One region of the Streptomyces sp. NPDC088116 genome, then DNA from elsewhere that is predicted to be linked to it. Evidence: riboswitches for the same ligand, from Rfam matches in the RefSeq annotation. Region 1 holds a riboswitch; the other holds the start of a gene.

Region 1 (3,292 bases):
CGCTCGCGGTGTTTACGGCATGTTGCGAAGGCCTCACCCTTTCCCGGACCTGGCCCGGTTTCCGCAGCCGGTGGGCGACCGCCGTGCGCTCCGCGTGCAGGGCGGTCATGGCCCGCGCCCGCTCCGCGTCACCACGGGCCACCGCGTCCACGATCGCGCCGTGCTCCGCCCAGGACTCCACGGGGTGGGCGGGCTGCTCGACCACGTACATCCAGGCGATCTTGTGCCTGGTCTGGGTGAGCAGGGCGGTCAGCCCCGGGCTTCCCGACGCCTGGGCGAGCGTCTCGTGGAACCAGGCGCCGAGTGAGCGCAGATCCTCGCCCTGGCCCCTGCGGGCCCGCTCCTGCCCCAGCCTGACCAGGCCACGCAGCACCTTGAGATGGGCCTCCGTGCGGCGCTGTGCCGCGCGGGCGGCGCCCAGCGGCTCCAGCAGCAGCCGCACCTCCAGAAGATCCCCCGCCTCCTGCTCCGAAGGCTCGGCCACACACGCGCCGGCATGGCGGCGGGTGGTCACGAAGCCCTCCGACTCCAGGGTGCGCAGGGCTTCGCGCACCGGGACGCGGGAGACGCCGTAGCGCCGTGCCAGCTGTTCCTCGGTGAGCCGGCTGCCCCGCTCGAACAGACCGGAGACGATGTCGTCGCGGATCGCCGTGCATACCGAGTGCGCGGGAATGCGCATGTCCGAACCTCCGACTTAATCCGCGCGAAACTCTGCCGATTGACGCCTGTTCCGTGACTCTATTGCAATCAGCACGAATTTCCGATGGGAGGCCGGAATCCATGGATATCTTTTGGCCAGAGCGACGTAAACAGAAGGGCCCGGACCGTGCGCAGGACCGCTGACCGCACGGAAGGCCCCGGACCGCGCGGAAGCGCACGAAGGCCCCGGCACGGGCCGGGGCCTTCGGACGAGCGGGGTGATCGGAGCGGCCGGACGGTTCGGTCGGGGCCGTGACCGTCGGTCGGAGCGGTCAGCGCCCGGCCGGGCGACCGGAGGCCGGGCGCCCGAGCCGTCAGACGTTCACGCCGTGCGCGCGCAGGTAGCCGACGGGGTCCATGTCGGAGCCGTAGTCCGGGCTCGTGCGGGCCTCGAAGTGAAGGTGCGGCCCGGTGACGTTGCCGGTCGCGCCGGAGAGGCCTATCTGCTGCCCCGGGGTGACGCTCTGGCCGACGGAGACACCGATCGAGGAGAGGTGGCCGTACTGGGTGTACGTGCCGTCCTTCATCTCGAGCACGATGTTGTTGCCGTACGAGCCGCCCCAGCCCGCCTCGACCACGGTGCCCGCGCCGACGGCCACGACCGAAGTGCCGGACGCCGCGCGGAAGTCGATGCCCGAGTGGCTGCCGGAGGACCAGAGGGAGCCGCCGCTCTGGTAGCCGGTGGTGACATACGAGCCGGCGACCGGGAGCTGGAAGGCGTTGAGGCGCTTGCGTTCGGCCTCGCGGGCCGCACGGGCCTCCTCGGCACGGATCTCCTCGGCACGCGCGACGGCCTTGCGCTTCGCCTCCGCCTCCGCCGCGGCCTGTGCCTTGGCGCGGGCAGCGGCCTGGCGCTGGGCCTCGGCCTGGGTGTCGACCGTGCCCGCGAGGGACTCGTCGATGCTGATGGCCTGGGCCAGGCCGGTCTGCTGGGCCGCCTGGACGTCCGTGGTGGAGGCGAGTGCCGGGGAAGAGGCCAGGGTGCCGATGACTCCGGTCGCGGTGAGAGTCGCGGCGCCGGCGACGCTCGCGCCCTTGCGGCTCATACTGCTCCGGGCACGATGCTTCCCGGTGGCACGGGTGAACGCCATGAGATGGCTGGTCCTTTCCTTCCTTCTCGCCTACCGGGTTAGCTGACGGGTTCGGAGCAGGAAGGTCTCCTACGGGCCCCTCCGCGCCGGTGCGCGAAGGCGTCCGATTCACCCCAGGGACTGTGTGGGTCCCCGGCTCCCCAGGCTCGCGCCTGACGGGGACTCGGCGATGACTGTCCGATGCCGCGGTGCGGCGCAACTGGCGAACAGCCGGACCGACGCTAAGCGCGTCATCTTTCGTTCGCCAAACAGTCAGAAGGTTTTGTTGGCATCGCCACAGGGCAGACGGGCAACCTCTCCAACAAAACGGACATACCACGGGAACCCCGGCGACGAGTGGCGCCGGGGTTCCCTCCTGAGGCCGGATCAGCCGGTGACGACCGTCACTTCGCCGATTCCGAGCGCCTTGACCGGCTCCTCGATCTGCGAGGCGTCGCCCACGAGCACGGTCACCAACCGGTCCACCGGGAAGGCGTTGACGGCCGCGGCGGTCGCCTCCACGGTGCCGGTCTCGGCCAGGCGCGCGTACAGCTGCGCCTGGAAGTCGTCCGGGAGGTGCTGCTCGACCTGGTCGGCCAGCGTGGCCGCGACGGACGCCGCCGTCTCGTACTTGAGCGGTGCCACCCCCACCAGGTTCTGCACGGCGACGTCCCGCTCGGCGTCCGTGAGGCCTTCGGCGGCGAGGGTGCGCAGCACCGTCCAGAGGTCGTCCAGCGCCGGGCCGGTGGACGCGGTGTCCACGGAGCCGCTGATGGCGAGCATCGCGGCGCCCGTCACCCCGCCCGGCGTCGTGGGAGCGGAGGAGCGCAGCACCTGGCCGAAGGCCCGTACACCGTAGGTGTAGCCCTTCTCCTCACGCAGCACCCGGTCGAGCCGGGAGGTGAGGGTGCCGCCCAGGCAGTAGGTGCCGAGCACCTGCGCGGGCCAGACCCGGTCGTGCCGGTCCGGGCCGATGCGGCCGATCAGCAGCTGGGTCTGGACGGCGCCGGGCCGGTCCACGATCACCACCCGGCCCGTGTCGTCTGCGGTCACGGGCGGGACGGGACGCGGAGCGGCGGTGTTGCCGGTCCAGGTGCCGAGGGTTTCGGCGAGCACCGCGTCCAGGTCGACGCCGGTGAGATCGCCGACGACGACCGCGGTGGCCGTGGCGGGGCGTACGTGCGCCTCGTAGAAGGCGCGCACACCCGCGGCGTCGATGCTCCCGACCGTCTCCTCGGTGCCCTGGCGCGGTCGTGACATGCGCGCGGAGGCCGGGAACAGCTCCTTGGAGAGCTGCTTGGCGGCGCGGCGGCCGGGGTTGGCGGTCTCGTGCGGGATCTCGTCGAGCCGGTTCCGTACCAGCCGCTCGACCTCGCCGTCCGCGAACGCCGGGGCGCGCAGGGCTTCGGCGAGCAGCCCGAGCGCCTTGGGCAGCCGGGATACGGGGACCTCCAGGGAGACCCGTACGCCCGGGTGGTCGGCGTACGCGTCGAGCGTGGCGCCGCAGCGCTCCAGCTCGGCGG
Region 2 (3,292 bases), on a different contig from region 1:
GCGCTTGGGGTCGAGGTCCAGATCACGGCAGACCAGGGCCATCAGACGCTTGGAGTCGGCGGCGTCGTAGATCGAGAACGACGAGGTGAACCCGAGCCTCTTCGACTCGCGCCGCAGGATGCGGATGCAGGCGCTGTGGAAGGTCAGCACCCACATGGCGGCAGCGCGCGGGCCGACGAGGTCGGCGACGCGCTCCTTCATCTCCCCCGCGGCCTTGTTGGTGAAGGTGATCGCCAGTATCTGGCCGGGGTGGACATGGCGGGTCCCCAGCAGATGTGCGATCCGGTGGGTCAGGACCCGGGTCTTGCCGGAGCCGGCTCCGGCCACGATGAGCAGGGGCGAACCGGTGTGCACGACGGCCGCGCGCTGCTCCTCGTTCAGCCCTTCGAGCAGCGCGGCCGGATCCACCACGGTGCGCGGGGCCCCGTCGCGGTGGTAGGCGTCCCGAACCGGTGGCGCGTCGAAGGCACCCTCGAAGAGGTCGTCGGGGACCTGCTCCGGGGCGTGCTCGGCATGGTCCTCGGGCGGCGGTGGATGCTCGTCGCCGGAGGGCTGGAGGTCCGCCAGGAAACTGTCGTCAAAGAGGCTGCTCATCGCTTTACGAGTCTAGGCTCCCGGACTGACAGCCCGCGCCCGCCTTCGGAAGTCTCCCGGCGTATCCGGCGGGGGCACCCGGTGTATCCGGCGGGGGCACCCGACCCAGGCCTCCCCCACGGCCGCGTGGTCTCCATGGACCGGGCACCCTCCCCGTACACGTCATGCGTACATGTCGTGGTGGCCCTCCGTACACATCGTCGCGCGCACGTCGCTTCGGAGTCCCGCGCAACCTCCGGCGACCTGCCCGGCGGACGTGCGGAACGGCCGGAAATATCACGCAACGTAATGGCGGACTTACCCACCAACACCCCCGCACACCGCGCGGGCAAATGTCACGAAAACGTATCGGGCATATCGGCCATCCGCCTTCACACAAGCGCCACACTTTGGCTAGCGTGCTCCGTCAGGCAGCCCGTACCCTCCCCGGCGATCCGCGCCAAGCGGGCGGCCCGTGCCGAATTCGACCTTCCTGTGAGGAAGTTCGGAACCGGGGACCCACTCTGCACGACCGGGGTGAATCGGGCCGTACGTTCCAGGCCCGTAGGGCAGCCTTCCGTTCCGCCCGAACCCGACAGCTAACCCGGTAGGCCGTCCACGGAAGGAGATGCCGACCTTGGCGTCGCATCGCAAGCCGCGCAACCGTAGCGGAGTACGCGCCAACTCCCCGGCCGTCGGAGTCACGACGGCCGCTCTCGCTTCGGTCACGCTGCTCTCGACACAGAACGCGCACGCCGCGCCCACCGAGCCGACACCGTCCGTAGAAGAGGTACAGAAGAAGGTCGACGATCTGTACCGCCAGGCCGGGAGCGAGACCCAGCAGTACAACAAGGCCAAAGAAGCCACCCAGGAGCAGAAGCGCACGGTCGACCGCGCGCTGGACGACGCCGCCGAGCGCGCGGACAAGCTGAACGAGGCTCGCCGCAAGCTCGGCGGTTACGCGGCCACGCAGTACCGGGAAGGCGCGGTCACCCCGACCGCCGCCCTGCTGTTCGCGGACAGCCCGGAGGAGTTCCTCGAACAGAAGCAGGTCACGGACCGGCTGACCGACCGTCAGCAAGGGGCCGTCGCCGAGTACCAGTCGCAGCAGGCCGCCGCGACGAAGCAGCGGGCCGAGGCGACGAAGAGTCTGGAGTCGCTCTCCGACTCGCAGGCATCCCTGCGCACCAGCAAGGAGAGCGTCCAGAAGAAGCTCAGCGCGGCGCGGGCGCTGCTGTCGAAGCTGACGGCGGAGGAAAAGGCGCGACTGGCCGCGCTGGAGCGCAAGAAGGAAGACGAGGCCCGCCGCAAGGCGGAGGCGAAGGCCAAGGAAGACGCTCGGGCCAGGGCCGAGGCCGAGCGCCTGCGCGAGAAGCAGGAACAGGAGCAGGAGCAGGAACAGGAGAAGCGGCAGGGCGAGGAGAAGGCCGAATCCCCGTCGACCGGACCGGACAACGGGACCGGCACCGGCACCGGCACCGGCTCGGGCTCAAGTACGGGTACGGGTACGGGCACCGGGACCGGCTCGGGGGCCGCCGACAGCGCGCAGACCACCAAGGCCGCGAAGGTCCTCGCCTTCGCCCGCGCCCAGATCGGCAAACCATACGTCTGGGGCGCGACCGGCCCCAGCTCGTACGACTGCTCGGGCCTGACCCAGGCCGCCTGGAAGGAGGCGGGCGTGGAACTTCCGCGTACCACCTGGGACCAGGTGAAGACCGGCACGCGCGTCGCGACGGAGGACCTCCGTCCGGGCGATCTGGTCTTCTTCTACGACGACATCAGCCATGTCGGCATCTACATCGGCGACGGCATGATGATCCATGCCCCCAAGCCGGGCGCGAACGTCCGCGAGGAGTCGATCTACTACATGCCGATCTACGGCAGCGTCCGCCCCGCCTGACCAGCGGCGGGCCGCTGAACTCACGTCCGTGGCCCGCGAAGCGCCGTCGAGCGCTCCGCGGGCCACCGCGGGCCCGACCCGCTCAGGTCCAGAGCGTGGCGATGAAGATGTTGACCACCGTCAGACCGCCCACCACGCCGAACAGCGGCTTCGAGGCGGCCTCGTCGTCCCGCTTCACGTACACCACACCCAGGATCACGATCAGGATCGCCAGCTTGATGCCGATCTTGATGTTGTCCAGGGTCTGACCGTCGGCCTGGTTGAGGCCCACCAGCACCATGCCGGTGATCAGCATCGTCAGCGCTCCGTGCAGCATCGGTGCGTCGAACCGTGCCGCGCCCGCGCTCATCGCCTTCATCTGTGTCAGAAAGCCGCCGAGCAGCGAGGCGATGCCGATGATGTGCAGGGCGACGAAGACATTGATGAGTACGTCCATGGCTCGGAGCCTAGCCATGGCCATATCACCACTCTCCGGTGAGGTGAGGCTTTCTGCCGTATCGGTCGGGTCCGACCGGAGATCGCCGCTCCGTCGCGATCGAGTTGATCACAAAGCGCAACAGATCATCCATCTCGCGCCAATACCGCCATGTCGACACTTGCTTGTGACCTTGCCCCTTACGGTCCTCTCCGGGTGGGCGGCTCTCGCCGTCGGCCCCGTACGGACATTGAGGAAGAGGACCACCCCCGTGGCAGCGCACCGAAAACCCAAGCAGCGCCCGCTTTCCGGCTCGGCGGGCCGTACCGCCGCCACTCTCGCGCTCGCCGGAGCCGCGACCGTCACCGCCTTCGACGGGCCCGCACACGCCGAGCCCCGTCTCA

Evidence for each region. Region 1 has a riboswitch for cyclic di-AMP ahead of ACIOJD_RS20180 (M23 family metallopeptidase). Riboswitches for the same ligand answer to the same signal wherever they lie in the genome.
Region 2: it holds a riboswitch for cyclic di-AMP, as region 1 does, so the genes downstream of both, ACIOJD_RS05050 (NlpC/P60 family protein) here and ACIOJD_RS20180 (M23 family metallopeptidase) in region 1, are expected to answer to the same signal.

The regions. Positions count from the first base shown of each region.
Region 1 is NZ_JBIUTF010000004.1:742,258-745,549, forward strand. It holds gene ACIOJD_RS20175 (GntR family transcriptional regulator) at 1-679, opposite strand, end outside; gene ACIOJD_RS20180 (M23 family metallopeptidase) at 1,014-1,790, opposite strand; cyclic di-AMP (ydaO/yuaA leader) riboswitch at 1,804-1,969, opposite strand; gene ACIOJD_RS20185 (M16 family metallopeptidase) at 2,157-3,292, opposite strand, start outside.
Region 2 is NZ_JBIUTF010000001.1:1,152,138-1,155,429, forward strand. It holds gene pcrA (DNA helicase PcrA) at 1-594, opposite strand, end outside; cyclic di-AMP (ydaO/yuaA leader) riboswitch at 1,040-1,203, shown strand; gene ACIOJD_RS05050 (NlpC/P60 family protein) at 1,211-2,473, shown strand; gene ACIOJD_RS05055 (hypothetical protein) at 2,556-2,909, opposite strand; gene ACIOJD_RS05060 (NlpC/P60 family protein) at 3,160-3,292, shown strand, end outside.